3 regions of the Pseudomonas sihuiensis genome follow, and region 1 is predicted to be linked to each of the others. Evidence: predicted binding sites of a transcription regulator. Region 1 holds the regulator's gene; each other region holds the start of a gene.
The links. The regulator sigma-54, encoded in region 1, starts transcription at its own class of promoters, with help from an activator protein. The targets are predictions, from matches to a motif close to ANTGGCATNNANNTTGCTNT.
Positions count from the first base shown of each region.

Region 2: a site for sigma-54 is predicted at 1,996-2,015, ahead of BLT86_RS09485 (flagellar basal body rod protein FlgF). Genes of this name have one in related genera too.
Region 3: a site for sigma-54 is predicted at 1,987-2,006, ahead of glnA (glutamate--ammonia ligase). Genes of this name have one in related genera too.

Region 1 covers NZ_LT629797.1:5,140,501-5,146,362, forward strand. The annotation lists gene hpf (ribosome hibernation-promoting factor, HPF/YfiA family) at 1-75, opposite strand, end outside; gene BLT86_RS23980 (RNA polymerase factor sigma-54) at 175-1,668, opposite strand; gene lptB (LPS export ABC transporter ATP-binding protein) at 1,962-2,687, opposite strand; gene lptA (lipopolysaccharide transport periplasmic protein LptA) at 2,687-3,226, opposite strand; gene lptC (LPS export ABC transporter periplasmic protein LptC) at 3,213-3,779, opposite strand; gene BLT86_RS24000 (KdsC family phosphatase) at 3,788-4,309, opposite strand; gene BLT86_RS24005 (KpsF/GutQ family sugar-phosphate isomerase) at 4,309-5,283, opposite strand; gene BLT86_RS24010 (ATP-binding cassette domain-containing protein) at 5,530-5,862, shown strand, end outside.
Region 2 covers NZ_LT629797.1:1,995,035-2,000,896, forward strand. The annotation lists gene flgH (flagellar basal body L-ring protein FlgH) at 1-348, opposite strand, end outside; gene flgG (flagellar basal-body rod protein FlgG) at 399-1,184, opposite strand; gene BLT86_RS09485 (flagellar basal body rod protein FlgF) at 1,218-1,958, opposite strand; gene flgE (flagellar hook protein FlgE) at 2,114-3,418, opposite strand; gene BLT86_RS09495 (flagellar hook assembly protein FlgD) at 3,443-4,132, opposite strand; gene flgC (flagellar basal body rod protein FlgC) at 4,143-4,586, opposite strand; gene flgB (flagellar basal body rod protein FlgB) at 4,598-5,005, opposite strand; gene cheR (protein-glutamate O-methyltransferase CheR) at 5,527-5,862, opposite strand, start outside.
Region 3 covers NZ_LT629797.1:3,496,029-3,501,890, forward strand. The annotation lists gene typA (translational GTPase TypA) at 1-45, opposite strand, end outside; gene thiI (tRNA uracil 4-sulfurtransferase ThiI) at 318-1,772, opposite strand; gene glnA (glutamate--ammonia ligase) at 2,102-3,508, shown strand; gene BLT86_RS16530 (DUF4124 domain-containing protein) at 3,783-4,346, shown strand; gene BLT86_RS16535 (DUF4124 domain-containing protein) at 4,352-4,966, shown strand; gene glnL (nitrogen regulation protein NR(II)) at 5,156-5,862, shown strand, end outside.

The DNA of each region.
Region 1 (5,862 bases):
GCCCAGTTTCTCGCCGATATAGTCACGCAGGGCGTCGGTCACATCCAGCTGATGTCCACTGATGTTGACTTGCATACCGCTTTCTCCTCACTGGCTTGTGTAAGAGGCGGGTCTGGTTCGACCCACCGCCGGAACACTTTGGCCTGAAGGCCTGAGGCCTTCAGTCAATCTGGCCTACATCAGTCGCTTGCGCTCACTCGAGGGCGCTATGCCGAGGGACTCGCGATACTTGGCGACCGTCCGACGGGCGACTTGGATGCCTTGTGCCTCCAGTAAACCAGCGATCTTGCTGTCGCTCAACGGCTTTTTCGCGTTTTCTGCTGCAACCAGTTTTTTGATGATCGCGCGGATAGCGGTGGACGAGCATTCGCCGCCTTCGGAGGTGCTGACGTGGCTGGAGAAGAAATATTTCAGTTCGTAAATGCCACGCGGGGTGTGCATGAATTTCTGCGTGGTAACGCGTGAAATCGTCGACTCGTGCATACCCACGGCTTCGGCGATGTCGTGCAGCACCAGAGGCTTCATCGCCTCGTCGCCGTAGTCGAGGAAGCCACGCTGGTGCTCGACGATCTGCGTGGCCACCTTCATCAGCGTTTCGTTGCGGCTCTGCAGGCTCTTGATGAACCAGCGGGCCTCCTGCAACTGGTTGCGCATGAAGGTGTTATCGGCGCTGGAATCGGCGCGTTTGACGAAGCCGGCATACTGCGGGTTGACCCTCAGGCGCGGCATGGCTTCCTGGTTCAGCTCCACCAGCCAGCGTTCGTTGTGCTTGCGCACGATAACGTCGGGCACGACGTATTCCGGTTCGCTGGACTCGATCTGCGAACCCGGACGCGGATTCAGGCGCTGGATCAGGTCGATGACCTGGCGCAGTTCGTCTTCCTTGAGCTTGGTGCGGCGCATCAGCTGGGCGTAATCGCGGCTGCCGAGCAGTTCCAGGTAGTCGCCAACCACGCGCTGGGTTTCGTTCAGCCAGGGGGTGTTGGCAGGCAACTGACGCAGTTGCAGCAGCAGGCACTCGCGCAGGTCGCGGGCGCCGATACCGGCCGGTTCGAACTGCTGGATGCGGTGCAGCACCACCTCCACTTCGTCCAGTTCGACATCCAGCTCGGGGTCGAAGGATTCGGTCACTTCCTCGAGCGTTTCTTCGAGGTAGCCGTCGTTGTTGATGCAGTCGATCAGAGTCGCTGCGATCAGGCGATCCTTGTCCGACATGGGCGCCAGGTTCAGTTGCCAGAGCAGGTGGCTGTGCAGGCTCTCGCCGCTGGAAGTGCGAGTGGTGAAATCCCACTCGTCATCATCGTTGCTGGGCAGGCTGCTGGCGCTGGTCTGGTAGATGTCTTCCCAGGCCGTGTCGACTGGCAACTCGTTGGGAATGCGCTCGCCCCACTCGCCTTCTTCCAGGTTGTCCACCGTGGGGGTGGTTTCCTGGTAGCTGTCTTCCTTGCTTGGGGCTGGGGTGGCGCTTTCGGCGCCATCAGCCATCGGATCGCTGTTGTCGAAGTCGTCGCCGTCTTCCTGGCGCTCGAGCATGGGATTGGATTCCAGTGCCTCCTGGATTTCCTGTTGCAGGTCCAGGGTAGACAGTTGGAGGAGGCGGATAGCCTGTTGCAGCTGCGGGGTCATCGTCAGCTGCTGGCCCATCTTGAGGACTAGCGATGGTTTCATTGCAGACCTTAATTTACTGGCGAGTTACGCCTTCCACATCAGGGCGCCGAAGCGCCGCCAGGAAGCAAATTATATGCCTGAATTTCTCGTTTTTGCCTAGGGGTTGCAATATTTATGTAGCGAAATAGTGAGCGACCTACAGGTTGTGTGAAAGCGTAGCGAGCGAAGGTGAGGCAATACCGATGGCGGCCCCGCAAAAACAGGCGAGAAAGCGCAGTTTACGACTGTAAATGAGCATTTTTAGCCTGTTTTTAACGCAGCATCACCGAGTGCAGTAGTTTTCACGCAGCCTGCTACAGGCGGAATTCGTGGCCCAGGTAAACCTCTTTCACCGTCTGGTTGGCGAGGATGGTCTCGGCGTCACCTTCGGCGATCAGCTGTCCATCGTTGACGATGTAGGCGGTCTCGCAGATGTCCAGGGTTTCGCGCACGTTGTGATCGGTGATCAGGATGCCGATGCCCTTGGTCTTGAGGTGATGGATGATCTGCTTGATGTCGCCCACGGAGATCGGGTCGACCCCGGCAAAGGGTTCGTCGAGCAGGATGAACTTGGGGTTGGTGGCCAGAGCGCGAGCAATCTCCACGCGGCGTCGCTCACCGCCGGACAGGCTCATGCCGAGGCTGTCGGCGATATGGTGGATATGGAATTCCTGCAGCAGGCTTTCCAGTTCCGCCTGGCGCCCGGCGCGGTCCAGGTCCTTGCGCGTTTCGAGGATGGCCATGATGTTGTCGGTCACCGACAGCTTGCGGAAGATCGAGGCTTCCTGCGGCAGGTAGCCGATGCCGGCGCGCGCGCGACCGTGCATGGGCTGGTGACTGACGTCGAGGTCGTCGATCAGCACGCGGCCCTGGTCGGCGCGTACCAGGCCGACGATCATGTAGAAGCAGGTGGTCTTGCCTGCGCCGTTGGGGCCGAGCAGACCGACGATCTGACCGCTTTCGATGCTCAGGCTGACGTCACGCACGACCTGGCGGCTCTTGTAGCTTTTCGCCAGGTGTTGGGCTTTGAGAATGGCCATTACTGCTGCTGATCCGCGGGTTTGTTCTTCGGTTGGATGACCATGTCGATACGCGGGCGCGGCGTGCTGACGTTGCCGCCTGTTGCGCGGCCGGCGTTGACGATCTGGCGGCGGGTGTCATAGACGATCTTCTCGCCTTCGAAGGTATTGCCTTCCTGAATCACCTTGGCCTGGTCGATCAGTACGATGCGCTCATTGCTGGCGAAGTACTGGATGGTCTTGCCGTAGGCCTTGACGATGTCCTTGTCCACGGCAGGCTTCTGCTCGTAATAAGCCAGGTTGCCCACCGAGGTGAAGACGTCGATATCGCCGCTGGCGGTCTGGGTGATGGTGACGGTGTCACCCGTGATCTTCAGGGTGCCCTGAGTGATGATCACGTCGCCGCGGTAGACGGCTACACCTTGTCGGTCATCCAGTTCGGCGCTGTCGGCCTGGATGCGGATCGGTTGATCACGATCCGATGGCAGTGCCCAGGCAGCCGCGCTTCCCAATACGGCGCCGAGGCTGAGAATCAGGGGGAGGGTATTAACGAACCTCATGCTGGCCTCTTACGTTGGACTGCAGGAGCATCCTGCCGTCATTCAAGTACGCTTTCATTCCTTGTGCCGTGGTCACCCCATTGGCCGCGACGATTCTAACGGCTTGCTCGGTCTGCGCATATTCCTTGTCAGGAATAACCGTCATGCGGCTGCTGGTGATAACGGTGGGGCGGTTCTTGGCGTCGGTGCGGGCGATGCGCACGTCGTCGATCAGTTCTACCTCGACGCCGCCAGGCGAGACTTCGGCACGCTGGCTGGTGACTTCCCAGGGCAGCTCGGTGCCGCGATAGAGCTCCAGCTTGGGGGCGTCGATCAGGGTGATGTCGGTGCTTTTGATGTGCTCGAGCTTGTCCGCGGTCATGCGGTAGTGCAGTTTGCCGTCATCCTGGAACTGCACGGTGCGCGCGCCCACTGCATAGAAGTCAACGACGTTGTCGTCGCTGGCCCGCTGGGCTTGGCGTGTGCTGTCCGGGGCAAGGTTCCAGTAACCGAGTGCGGCCACGACGACTGCAATCAGAGCAAAGATCAGGGTGTTGAGGATTTTACGCGGCATGCTGTTCTCTACAGGTAGGCGGCCTGGGCCGCATCCAGTGTGCCCTGGGCACGCATGATCAGTTCGCAGAATTCCCGTGCCGCACCGTCGCCGCCGCGTGCCTGGGTTACGCCATGGGCGTGCTGGCGGACGAAGCTGTCGGCGCTGGCCACGGCCATGCCCAATCCGACACGGCGAATGACCGGAAGGTCCGGCAAGTCGTCGCCAAGATAAGCAACCTGTTCATAGCTTAGGCCGAGTTCGGCGAGCAGGCCGTCGAGTACCACGAGTTTGTCCTCGCGGCCCTGGAACAGGTGCTGGATGCCCAGGTTGTTGGCGCGGCGCTCCACCACCGGGGTCTTGCGCCCGCTGATGATGGCGGTGCGCACGCCCGAGTTGATCAGCATCTTGATGCCGTGGCCGTCGAGCGTGTTGAAGGTCTTGAACTCACTGCCGTCTTCGAGGAAGTACAGGCGGCCGTCGGTCAGCACGCCGTCGACGTCGAAGATCGCCAGTTTGATGGCGCGGGCGCGTTGCAGCAGGTCGTTCATCACATCACTCCAGCGCGCAGCAGGTCATGCATGTTGAGGGCGCCGACCGGGTTGTCCAGGTCGTCGACTACCACCAGCGCATTGATCTTGTGGTCTTCCATGATCTTCAGGGCCTCGGCCGCGAGCATCTCGGCGCGGGCGGTCTTGCCGTGCGGGGTCATGACTTCGTCGATCAATGCCTGGCGCACGTCGATACCCTTGTCCAGGGTGCGGCGCAGGTCGCCGTCGGTGAAGATGCCGGCGAGGCGGCCGTCTTCTTCCAGCACCACGGTCATGCCCAGGCCTTTCTGGGTCATTTCCAGCAGGGCGTCGCGCAGGCTGGTGCCGCGGCGTACACGTGGCAGGGCATCGCCTGCGTGCATGACGTTCTCTACCTTGAGCAGCAGGCGCCGGCCAAGGGCGCCGCCCGGATGGGAGAAGGCGAAGTCTTCGGCGGTGAAGCCGCGCGCTTCCAGCAGGGCGATGGCCAGTGCGTCGCCCAGTACCAGGCTGGCGGTGGTCGAGGAGGTCGGCGCCAGGTTCAGTGGGCAGGCTTCCTGGGTGACGCGAGCATCGAGATTGACCTCGGCGGCCTTGGCCAATGGAGAGTCCGGGTTGCCGGTCATGCTGATCAGGCGGATGCCGAGGCGTTTGATCAGTGGCAGCAGGGTGACGATCTCGGCGGTCGAGCCCGAGTTCGACAGCGCCAGGACGATGTCGTCCTTGGTGATCATGCCCATGTCGCCATGGCTGGCTTCTGCCGGGTGGACGAAGAAAGAGGTGGTGCCGGTGCTGGCCAGGGTCGCAGCGATCTTGTTGCCGATATGTCCGGACTTGCCCATGCCGACCACAACCACGCGTCCCTTGCAGCTGAGAATCAGCTCGCAGGCCTTGATGAAATCGGCATCGATGCGGGGCAATAGCTCCTGTACCGCTTCAAGTTCGAGGCGGATGGTGCGCTGTGCGGAATCAATCAGGTCGCGGGTCTGGTTCATGCTAGGCAAGGCTGTCGGGCGGAAAAAGACGAGGATTATAACGGGAAAAGCTTGTCGTGCTCACCTTTGCCGTATGCAGGGAAGTGCCGAAGCTGTCGCGAGTCTGAACGCTGCGCCGTGGTGCTATTGGGCGAGATGTTCGGCAAATGCTATAGTTCGCGGCCATTTTGGCCCCCTCTGGCTGGCGCGTGTCCTCGCTTCTGGAGGCGGCGTCTGCCAGGAAGGCCTGATTTTCAAGGAGTTCAGATGAGCGCCGAGCACGAGTACGCGATCGAGTTGCAGGGCGTGAGCTTTCAGCGCGGCGCGCGGTCGATTTTCGACAAGGTCGATATCCGCATACCGCGCGGCAAGGTGACCGGCATCATGGGGCCGTCCGGCTGCGGCAAGACCACGCTGCTGCGTCTGATCGCGGCCGAGCTGCGTCCTTCGGCCGGTGATGTTCGTGTAGCGGGCGTCAGCCTGCCGAAGCTGTCGCGCGACGAGCTGTTCGACATGCGCAAGCAGATGGGCGTGCTGTTTCAGAGCGGTGCACTGTTCACCGACCTCGATGTGTTCGAGAACGTGGCCTTTCCACTGCGT
Region 2 (5,862 bases), 2.3 Mb from region 1:
CATCCGGTTTCGCGTCAGCGGGTTGGTGGCCGACACCCCTCCACCGAACAACGAGGTCAGCCCGATATTGGCGGAACTGTCCTTGCTGATGTCGGAGCGGGCCGCCTTGCTCGCCTGGGTGCGCTCCTCCAGGGTGATGGTGATGATGTCGCCGATGCGAAAAGCCTTTCGATCGTCATACAGATTGCTCTCGAAACCGGCCTGGTAGATCGCGCCACTGGTCGCGTTGGCCGGCAGCGGCGTACGCGGCAACACGGGTGCATAATAGGGATCGTCCGCCTTGGGCGCAGGCGCCACGCACCCCCCCAGCAGCAGACAAACCGACGTCAACACAATCAGACCTTTCATCGCACACCTCACATCCAACACTCTGCCCGCCCTAGCGATCCCGATCAGACTCAAAGCGTCTGCGTGATGAACTGCAACATGGAATCGGCCGTGGAAATGACCTTCGAGTTCATTTCGTAGGCGCGCTGTGTCGTGATCATGTTGACCATTTCCTCGACGACACTGACGTTGGAGTTTTCCAGGGTATTTTGCAAAACGGTGCCCAGGCCATTGAGGCCCGGCGTTCCCACTTGCGGAGCGCCACTGGAAGCGGTCTCCAGAAACAGGTTGTTGCCAATCGCCTGCAGGCCGGCCGGATTGATGAAATCGGCGGTCTGCAGGTTGCCGATGATCTGCACCGCGGCGCTGTTGGCGGTGGTCACGGACACCGTGCCATCCTCCCCGACGGTGAAGGTCTGGGTTTCGGCGGGCACGACGATGGCCGGCTCCAGGGCGAAGCCGTTCGACGTGACGATCTGGCCGTCGGAATCGAGGTGATACGTGCCGTCGCGCGAATAGCCGATGGTGCCATCGGGCAGCAGAATCTGGAAAAAACCGCGCCCGTTGATCGCCATGTCCAGTGGCTGGTCGGTGGTCTGCAGGCTGCCCGTGGTGAAGTTCTTCTGGGTACCGACGATCCGTACCCCCGTACCCAGTTGCAGGCCGGACGGCAGCTCGCTGTCCTGGGTCGATTGAGCGCCTGGCTGACGGCGGATCTGGTACAGCAGATCCTGGAACTCGGCCCGGTCGCGCTTGAAGCCGGTGGTCGAAACGTTGGCCAGGTTGTTGGATATCACCGACAGATTCATGTCCTGGGCGGACAAACCGGTCTTGCTGACCCAAAGCGCTGGAAGCATGTCTATCTCCTCGCCCTGCGCGGGCGCTACTCGTTAGCTGATCTGCATGACACGGGCCATGGACTCGGAGCCCTCCTTGGCCGTGTTCATCATCTTGACGTGCAGTTCGAATTGTCTGGACAGGGCGAGAATGGCCGTCATCTCTCCGACGGCGCTCACGTTGCTGCTCTCCAGGAAGCCAGAATGCAGGCGTACGTTGGCATCCGCTTCGAGCAACTGGCCGTCTCTCATATGGATGAGGCCGTCGCGCCCCTTGCGCATCTGCGCGGTATCGGGGTTGACCAGCTTGATGCGGTCGACCTCGGCCAGGACATTCGGCGCTTCGCCCAGGGCGCGAATGCTGATCGTGCCGTCCTGACCGATCTCGACTTTCTCCTCGGGCGGCACGGCGATGGGCCCGGCATTGCCCATGACCGGCAACCCATTGCCGGTGCGCAGCATGCCTAGGGCATCGATCGACAGGCTGGCGGTGCGTACATAAGCCTCGGAGCCATCCGGGGCCTGCACGGCAATCCAGCCATCACCCTCTATCGAAACATCCATATCCCGCCCGGTTTCCTGCAGTACGCCGGGCGTGAAATCCGTAGCGGGCCGCTCGGACATGGCGTAGACCCGCGCCGGATAGCTGTCACCGAAAACCGGCATGGCCCGCGCCTGTTCCAGATCGGCGCGAAACCCGCTGGTGGAAATGTTCGCCAGATTATTGGCATGCGCCTTTTGCGCATAGGTGTTCTGGCTCGCGCCCGACATGGCGACATAAAGCAATTTGTCCACTTCGACCTCCGCCGTGAAAACGACTCTCGGACAGATCAAAGCAAGGCACGTGCCAGGCTAATAATTTTAAGTAAGTTATTGTTTTTAAAAAACAAAAAAGCCCTCCATCACGGAAGGCCCTTTTGACGGCGGCAAGAATATGCCGCCCGCCGCCGTCAGCGGATGTTGATGATCGTCTGGGCGATCGCATTCTCCGTTTCGATGGTCTTGGCATTCGCCTGGTAGTTGCGCTGCGCGATGATCAGGTCGACCAGTTGCGCGGTCAGGTCGACGTTCGAATCCTCCAGCGCACCGGAGACGATCGAGCCCAGCGTACCGGAGCCCGGCGTACCTATCACCGGCTCGCCCGAGGCCAGCGACTGCTTCCAGGCCGTTCCGCCCACCGGCGTCAACCCCTGCATGTTGGCGAAGGTGGCCAGCGCCACCTGGCCAATCAAATTGGCCTGGCCATTGGTATAGGTGGCGAACAGTTGCCCGGTCTCGTCCACCGACAGCCCGGACAACTGACCGGTGGTATAGCCATCCTGCGACAGGCTGTTGACCGCGAAGCGGGTATTGGTCTGGGTCATGTTGCGTAGATCCAGAGTCACCCCCGATGTGCTCGCCGCGGCACCGTTGTCGCCCCAGGTGACCGGATCGGTGGTGGCGTCGGTGATGGTCGCCGGCACCCAGTCGGCCAGCGTGATGGTGCCATCGGCATTGACCGTGAAGTCGCTGGAGGCCGATGCCTGCAGCCTGCCGGAGGTGTCGAACGACAGCGACGCCTGATACGGATCGGTGCTGGCGGGATCACCGGGATTGCGCCCGTCGATCAGCACGTGCATGCTCCACTCGTTGCTCGCCTCCTTGACGAAGTACTGGGTCATGGTGTGCTCATTGCCCTGGGAGTCGTACAGGCTCACCGAGGTCGACCAGTTGAAGGAACCGGAGACCGTGGGGTCGAAGGCGATGGTGGGCACCGTCTCGGACGAGTTGAGCGCCACCCCCTGGGTAACGGTCGAGGTGGCATTCGGCGCCTGGTTGCTGGTGTCGACGGTCAGATTGGTCAGCACGCCATTGACCAGGTTGCCATCGGCGTCCACCCCGTAGCCCATCAGGTTGTTGCCCGAGTTGTCGATGACGTTGCCCTGATTGTCCACCTTGAACGCGCCGGAGCGGGTGTAGAGCTGGGTGCCGCCATCGTTGACGATGAAATAGCCACTGCCATTGACGGCCAGATCCAGGCTGTTGTCGGTGTAGCTGATGTTGCCCTGGGTGTGCTGCTGGGCGATATCCGCCGTAATCACCCCACTGCCGACCGCGTTGCTGCCGGTGCCGAACATGCTGCTGGCATAGAGGTCCGCGAACTCCGCACGCGAATACTTGAAGCCCGTCGTCCCGGTGTTGGCGATGTTGTTGCCCGTTACATCCAGGTGGGTGCTGGCCGCCTTCAACCCACTGAGCGCCGTATTGAACGTCATGTCTTATCTCCCGATGCCTGTTGATTACTGGCCGACGCTGATGACTTTGGATAGCGCGACATTTCCGGCACCCGCCAGGTTCAGCGTCATGTCGCCGCCCCCGATGCCGAGCGTCACGCTGTTGACCGTTGCCGGCAGATAGGTTTCCAGCGCGGTGGACGTGCCACCCAGCGACGCGGAGGCCGAGAATTTGTAGGTGCCCGCGGGCAGCAGTTGGCCGCTCTCATCGGTGCCGTCCCAGGTGAAGTCCACCAGGCCAGCGCTGCTTTGATTATCCAGCGGTATGCTTTTGACCAGGCTGCCCGCCTCGTCGTAAACCCTCACCGAGACGTTGTCGGCCGCCGTTGGAACCACCAGCGTGCCGGTCAGCCCCGAAACACCATCCACCTGGGTGCTGCTGGCGGAAACCATCACGCTGCGCCCCACCAGGGAAGAGGCTTGCAAAGCCTGCGACGATTGATAGCTGCCCAGCAGCGAGTCCATCGAAGCGGAGATATTGGTCAGACTTTCCAGGCTGCTGAACTGCGCAAGCTGAGCCACGAACTCGCTGTTGTCCTGCGGATCCAGCGGGTTCTGGTTGTTCAACTGGGTCACCAGCAGCATCAGAAAGTCATCCTTGCCCAGGCTGGAGTAGCTGGATTCGTTGGTGTTGCTGGTCGAGGTGCCGGAGTATGTCGACAGCACGCTGCTGGAAACAGTCTCTGTGGTGCTCATGGCTATGTCCTTACTGACCCAGGGTCAGAACCTTCTGCAGCATGGTCTTGGCGGTATTCATCATTTCCGCATTGGTTTGAAAGGCTCTACTGGCCGAAATCATGTCCGCCATTTCCTCGACCACATTGACGTTCGGATAGAACACGTACCCATCCGCATTCGCTGCCGGATGACTGGGCTCGTAGCGCATGTCGAGATTGCTCTGATCCTCGACGATGCCGAGCACCTGCACCCCACTCCCCGCCTCGTCCTGCTCGGCGAACAGCGAACCACTACCACTGTTCTGCGACTGCTGGAACACGGTGGCGAACACCGGATGACGGGCACGGTAGGTCTGCTCGATACTCGAAGAGACAGACTCCGCGTTGGCGATATTGCTGGCCACGGTATTGAGGCGAGTGCTCTGCGCGCTCATGCCGGTTCCGGCGATGCTGAAAACACTGGCAAGGGACATGGTCGCGCTCCTTATTCGCCGCGCAGGGCGGCGGTGAGACCTTTGAACTTGCTATTGAGGAAGGTGAAACTGGCCTGGAAATGCACGGCATTCTCGGCATAGTTGGACTGCTCGATCTGCAGATCCACGGTGTTCTGATCCAGCGACGGCTGCATCGGAATACGGTAGGGCATCTCAGCCTCACCAGTGATCACACCATCGGCAGGAATATGGCGGCTATCGGTGCGGTTCAGGGAAACGCCACCGCGCTGCATGCGATTGCTTTGCTCAGCCAGGACACTGGCGAAGTCCAGATCACGAGCCTTGTAATTCGGCGTATCGGCGTTGGCGATGTTGTTGGCCAGCACCTCAGCGCGCTGGGCGCGGAAACCGAGTGCCTGTTCGTGGATGCCGAGTGCCCTGCCGAAGTTGATGCTCATGTCTGCAACCTTTGCCGCTGGGGCTGTCTGGTCTTTCCTGGCAGACATTCAGCAAAGGCTGTGCCAACTTATTTAAGTCAACAAAATCAATAGCTTAAAGCATGACGAACAGGGAAATAGCGGCAAAGCGGCAAGGCTTTACCGCCTATTGGCAAGCAAGCGGCAAAGCCAACCGGACAGATTGCCGCCCCGCCGAACCCTGGGGCGCGCGATGCGCATCGGTTCTTCTGCACCAGGCCAAACCGCTGGTGCCTACGGCGAAACCTATCCGATCGGGCCCATGGTTTTCAGAGTCCAGAAACGCAAACGGGAGGCCAAAGGCTAATGCTGATCAGATAAGTTCGTCACCACCCCCTCCTACTTGCAGTAGAGGGGCGTTTTTCGTAGGAGCCAGCTTGCTGGCGATGCTTTTTATGGCGGATCGCCGGCAAGCCGGCTCCTACAAAGATCGAGTGCAACGGCTTAACTGACTGGCATTAGGCCAAAGGCCTCCCGCTGCTGATACCAAACATGCCTTGCGCCTATTTGGCCTTGTAGATGATCCCCGGGCTGCACTGCACCATCTGGTACTTGTCCGGCAGGCCATTGAGCGCTTCGGAGGCGCCAAGGAACAGATAGCCGCCTGGCTTGAGGGTGGCATGGATACGCGTGAGGATGTCCTTCTTCACCTCGGCCGAGAAGTAGATCAGCACGTTGCGGCAGAACACGATGTCGAACTTGCCCAGCGCCGCATAACTGTCGAGCAGGTTCAGTGGCCGAAACTCGACGCGGCTCTTGATCGGCGCCTTGACCTGCCAGCGCCCCGGCCCCCTGGAATCGAAATAACGCTGCAGACGCTCCTGCGACAGACCGCGGCC
Region 3 (5,862 bases), 1.6 Mb from region 1:
GTCGACGTGGGCGATGATGGCGATGTTGCGTAGATTTTCGATCACTGTGTGTATCTCGATCAGAGGATTCGGTGTGTCGCCCAGCCTGGACGACGAATATGAAGAAACTGGGATCAGCGAGCTGATCGGGGTACCTCTAAAAACGTAGGCGAGGCAGTCAGTGCAAGGCAGAAACAAGCGAAAAAGCGGAGTTTACAAGTTGTAAATGAGCATTTTGAGCTTGTTTTTAACGCAGCAATGACAACGCAGGTAGTTTTTAGAGGTGCCCCGGGTCGGGAGGGCGATGGCGGATACTCCCGCCATTAAGCCCCGGCGTCCTATGCCGGACGATAAACGCGCACATTGGCATGCCCCTCGCTCAGCAGGTGATGGGCATGCAGGCGGCTCATGACGCCCTTGTCGCAATACAGCAGGTACTGGCGGTTCTCATCCAGTTCCTTGAATTTGTTGTTCAGCGCGTAGAACGGCAGCGCCTGCACCTCGACACCCGGCACGTCCAGCGGCTCGTCTTCGGCGGCATCGGGATGACGGATGTCGATGACGATCTGCCCGGCCAGGGCCTCACGGACTTCCTCGACCTGAACGTCCTTGCCCAGCTCGTCGATCACCCGATCAATGGGCAGCAGGGTGGCGCGCTCCAGGGCACGCTCGAGGATGGCCATGTCGAACTGCGCCTCCTCCTTCTCCACGCGATAGCCGCGCGCCTTGGTGGTCGGATTGACCGAGATCACGCCGCAATACTCGGGCATGTTCTTGGCGAATTCGGCGGTGCCGATCTGTGTGGCGGTGTCGATGATATCCTGCTTGTGGCTGGCGATCAGCGGGCGCATCACCAACATGTCGGTGGCCGAATCGATCACCGCCAGGTTGGTCAGGGTCTGGCTCGATACCTGGCTGATCGCCTCACCGGTGACCAGCGCCTCGATCTGCAGTTTTTCAGCGACCCGAGTAGCCGCACGCAGCATCATGCGCTTGAGGATCACGCCCATCTGGCTGTTGTCGACCTTGCCGAGAATCTCGCCGACCACTTCCTCGAACGGCACGCTGACGAACAGCACGCGCTGCGAGCGGCCGAACTTCTGCCATATATAGTGCGCCACTTCCATCACGCCCAATTCGTGGGCACGACCACCGAGATTGAAGAAGCAGAAGTGGCTGACCAGGCCGCGACGCATCATCTGGTAAGCCGCCACGGTGGAGTCGAAGCCGCCGCTCATCAGCACCAGGGTCTGCTCCAGCGAGCCCAGCGGGTAACCGCCGAGGCCTTCATGACGGTTGTGCACCACGAACAGGCGCTGGTCGCGAATCTCCATGCGCACTTCGACGTCCGGCTTCTTCAGGTCGATGCCGGCAGCGCCGCACTCCAGACGCAGGCGCGAACCGACATGACGCTCGACGTCGATGGAGGAGAACCCGTGCTTGCCACCGCGCTTGCAGCGCACGGCGAAGATCTTGCCCGGCAACTGGTCGGCGTAGTGGCGCTTGCAGTGTTCGGTGATCTCGTCCAGATCGCCCAGCGGGTACTCATTCACCTCGAGGAACAGACCGATGCCCGGCGTGTTGCGCAGGCGTTCAGTCATCTCGGCCAGCAGCTTGGGATCGTTCAGGTCGGTCTCGACCTCGAGGTTGTCCCAGACACCGGTCACCCGCAGTTCGGGGTCAAGATCGCGCAGCACGGAGCGAATGTTCTTCCCCAACTGGCGGATGAACTGCTTGCGCACCGGGCGGCTCTTGATGGTGATTTCCGGGAAAACTTTGACGATCAGCTTCATGAATAGGCCGCCCGCTTGGGGGACGAAAAAACAGGGGCGCGGATTATAGCGGAAATTGTTCAAGCTTTGACCAAAAATACTGCATCACCCATATGACGCACCAAAATGGATCTTTTGTGAAATTAAAGGCCCTTAAATGGTGCAAATATTTCTAGTGAATTGCCGCGCAGACGGCGCAGCACCTGAGTTTCGTGGCTTCTGCCCAATAAAGGGCACTGGCATGCAATTTGCTCCCTTGTGAGGCAGGTCGCCCTGAAGGACTATCCCGCCGGGCTTCACCGCACATATCGGGGCTCCACGAAGCGAGCCTTTTCCATCTGGAGGACAACATGTCTAAGGCTGTTCAACTGATCAAAGAACACGACGTGAAGTGGGTAGACCTGCGCTTCACCGATACCAAAGGCAAGCAGCACCACGTGACCATGCCGGCCCGTGACGCCCTGGACGAAGACTTCTTCGAGCACGGCAAGATGTTCGATGGTTCGTCCATTCACGGCTGGAAAGGCATCGAAGCCTCCGACATGATCCTGATGCCGGTCGACGAAACTTCGGTACTGGACCCGTTCACCGAAGAGCCGACCCTGATCATCGTTTGCGACATCATCGAGCCAAGCACCATGCAGGGCTACGATCGTGACCCGCGCTCCATCGCCAAGCGCGCTGAAGAGTTCCTCAAAGGCACCGGCATCGGTGACACCGTATTCGTTGGCCCGGAGCCCGAGTTCTTCATCTTCGACGAAGTGAAGTTCAAGTCCGACATCTCCGGCTCGATGTTCAAGATCTACTCCGAGCAAGGCTCCTGGATGACCGACGGCGACGTCGACGGCGGCAACAAGGGCCACCGCCCGGCCGTCAAAGGCGGTTACTTCCCGGTTCCGCCGTGCGACCACGACCACGAAATCCGTACCGCCATGTGCAACGCCATGGAAGAAATGGGCCTCGTCGTCGAAGTACACCACCACGAAGTGGCCACTGCCGGTCAGAACGAAATCGGCGTGAAGTTCAACACCCTGGTCGCCAAGGCTGACGAAGTTCAGACCCTGAAGTACTGCGTGCACAACGTAGCTGATGCCTACGGCAAAACCGCTACCTTCATGCCGAAGCCGCTGTACGGCGACAACGGTTCGGGCATGCACGTGCACATGTCGATCTCCAAAGACGGCAAGAACACCTTCGCAGGCGAAGGCTATGCCGGCCTGTCCGAGACCGCTCTGTACTTCATCGGCGGCATCATCAAGCACGGTAAGGCCCTGAACGGCTTCACCAACCCGTCGACCAACTCCTACAAGCGTCTGGTTCCGGGCTTCGAAGCTCCGGTCATGCTGGCCTACTCGGCTCGCAACCGCTCCGCTTCGATCCGTATCCCGTACGTTGCCAGCCCGAAAGCTCGCCGTATCGAAGCACGCTTCCCGGACCCGGCTGCCAACCCCTACCTGGCCTTCGCAGCTCTGCTGATGGCCGGTATCGACGGCATCCAGAACAAGATCCACCCGGGCGATGCTGCCGACAAGAACCTGTACGACCTGCCGCCGGAAGAAGGCAAGCTGATCCCGCAAGTCTGCGGCAGCCTGAAAGAAGCCCTGGAAGAGCTGGACAAGGGTCGTGCGTTCCTGACCAAGGGCGGCGTGTTCTCCGACGACTTCATCGATGCCTACATCGAGCTGAAATCCGAAGAAGAAATCAAGGTACGTACCTTCGTACACCCGCTGGAATACGACCTGTACTACAGCGTCTAAGCCAGTTTGCGCCGCCTCGTGCGGCGCACTTCAAGAGCCCTGCCCGGCCCTGCCTGGCGGGGCTTTTTTATGGGCAGGCAGCAACACCATGCCCTGTAGGAGCAAGCTCTGCTCGCGAAACTCTTCAGGTCGCCAGGTTCGCGAGCAGAGCTCGCTCCTACGGCAGATCCGAGTCCACTTTTTGTAGGCAAACATCACAGCCATAGCGCCCTGCGCTTGCCAGGAACCGATAGCAGTGCAAGGCTTAGCGCATCACCCGCGGAAGGATCGGCCCATGCGCCCGTTACTCGCCTGCCTGCTGCTCGCCCTGGCCCTGCCGGCCAGTGCGCAGATCTACAAATACACCGACGCCAACGGCAACACGGTCTTCACCAATCAGCCTCCAGATGGCACGGCCGCCGAAAGCGTCAACCTGCCGCCAACCAATACGGTGGAGATGCAGACGCCGAGCATGCCGGCGAGCGACGACAACGCGCCAGCGCAGAGCGAAGCGCCCTACTCCGTACTGAGCCTCACCGGCATCCCTGACGACGAAGCCATGCGCGCCAACAACGGCACCTTCATCGTCGGCGTGAACATTCAGCCGCGCCTGCAGCCCGGCCACCAGCTACGCCTGATTCTCGATGGCGAGCCATACGGTCAGGCCAGCAACGTACCGAGCCTGCAACTGACCAACCTTGACCGTGGCGCACACAGCCTGGCGGTAGCAGTGGTGGCCGGCGAACGCATTATCCAGCAGAGCGCTACCGAAACCTTTACCGTGCAGCGCATCAGCGTCAACAGCCCTGCTCGCCCACCGGTCACGCCACCGCGCCCGACCCCAAGACCGACGAACTGACTACGATGCGTGCACTGCTGCTCTGCCTGCTGTTCATCACCCAAGCGGCTTTGGCTCAGGTCTATACCTACATCGACGCCGAAGGTAACCGCGTATTCACCGACAAACCACGCAACAGCAATGCCGAGCGGGTGATGCTCGCACCATCCAACAGCGTGGAGCTGAGCCAGCCCCCGTCTACGGTTCGCGTGACACCGCCTGCCGTCACCAAACCGACCGTGCATTACCAGGTACTGCGCATCCTTGTGCCGGAGCCGGACGCCTCGATCCATAACGGTTCCGGCGACATGATCGTTACCCTCACCAGCGAACCGGGCTTGCTGCCCGACCATAGCTACCGGCTGCTGCTCGACGGCGAACCTCAAGGCGAGATCAGCCGTAGCCCGGTCTTCTCCCTGAAGCACGTCGACCGCGGCACGCACCAACTGGTGGCAGAAATCATCGACTCCGCCGGCCTCATCGTCGAGCGCACGCCGGCACAGCCCTTCCACATGCACCGCATGAGCCTGGCGCAGAAGCGCAAGGTCAACCCGTGCAAGAAAGATGAATACGGCGTTCGCCCCGAGTGCCCGCTGAAAGACAAGCCCAAGGAAAAGGCCAGCATCCTTCCTTTCCTCTGAAAGCAGATTGCACCTTAATGGTGCAATCTGGCGCACCACCTCCTAAGCTCTCCCTGTTTTGGGTCGCTTTTCCCCGCCCGGCCTCGCCCCAGCACCACCAAAACCTGGCAGACCGCACAAATAATGCGTCTTTTCAGGGCCTTGGTTTGCTTCTTGCATTTTCCTGCCTATCGCCGGAACGCACTGCCTATGACCATCAACGACGCGCTGCACCGCCTGCTACTCGACAATCTGACCACCGCCACCCTGCTGCTCAACAGCCAGCTGTGCCTTGAGTACATGAACCCGGCGGCGGAAATGCTCCTGGCCGTCAGCGGCCAACGCAGCCACGGTCAGTTCATCAGCGAGCTGTTCACCGAATCGCCCGAGGCGCTGTCATCCTTGCGCCAGGCGGTGGAACAGGCGCACCCATTCAACAAGCGCGAAGCCGTATTGACCTCGGTCACCGGCCAGACGCTGACCGTGGACTACGCGGTAACACCGCTGTTCAGCATGGGCGAGACCCTGCTGCTGCTGGAAGTGCACCCGCGCGACCGCCTGCTGCGCATCACCAAGGAAGAGGCGCAGCTGTCCAAGCAGGAAACCACCAAACTGCTGGTGCGCGGCCTGGCCCACGAAATCAAGAATCCGCTCGGCGGCATTCGCGGTGCGGCGCAACTGCTGTCGCGCGAACTGCCCAACGAAGAGCTCAAGGACTACACCAACGTCATCATCGAAGAAGCCGACCGCTTGCGTAACCTGGTCGACCGCATGCTCGGCTCGAACAAGTTGCCGTCGCTGTCGATGACCAACGTGCACGAGGTGCTGGAGCGCGTCGCCAACCTGATCGAGGCGGAAAGCCAAGGCAGCATCACCTTGGTGCGCGACTACGACCCGAGCATTCCAGATCTGCTGAT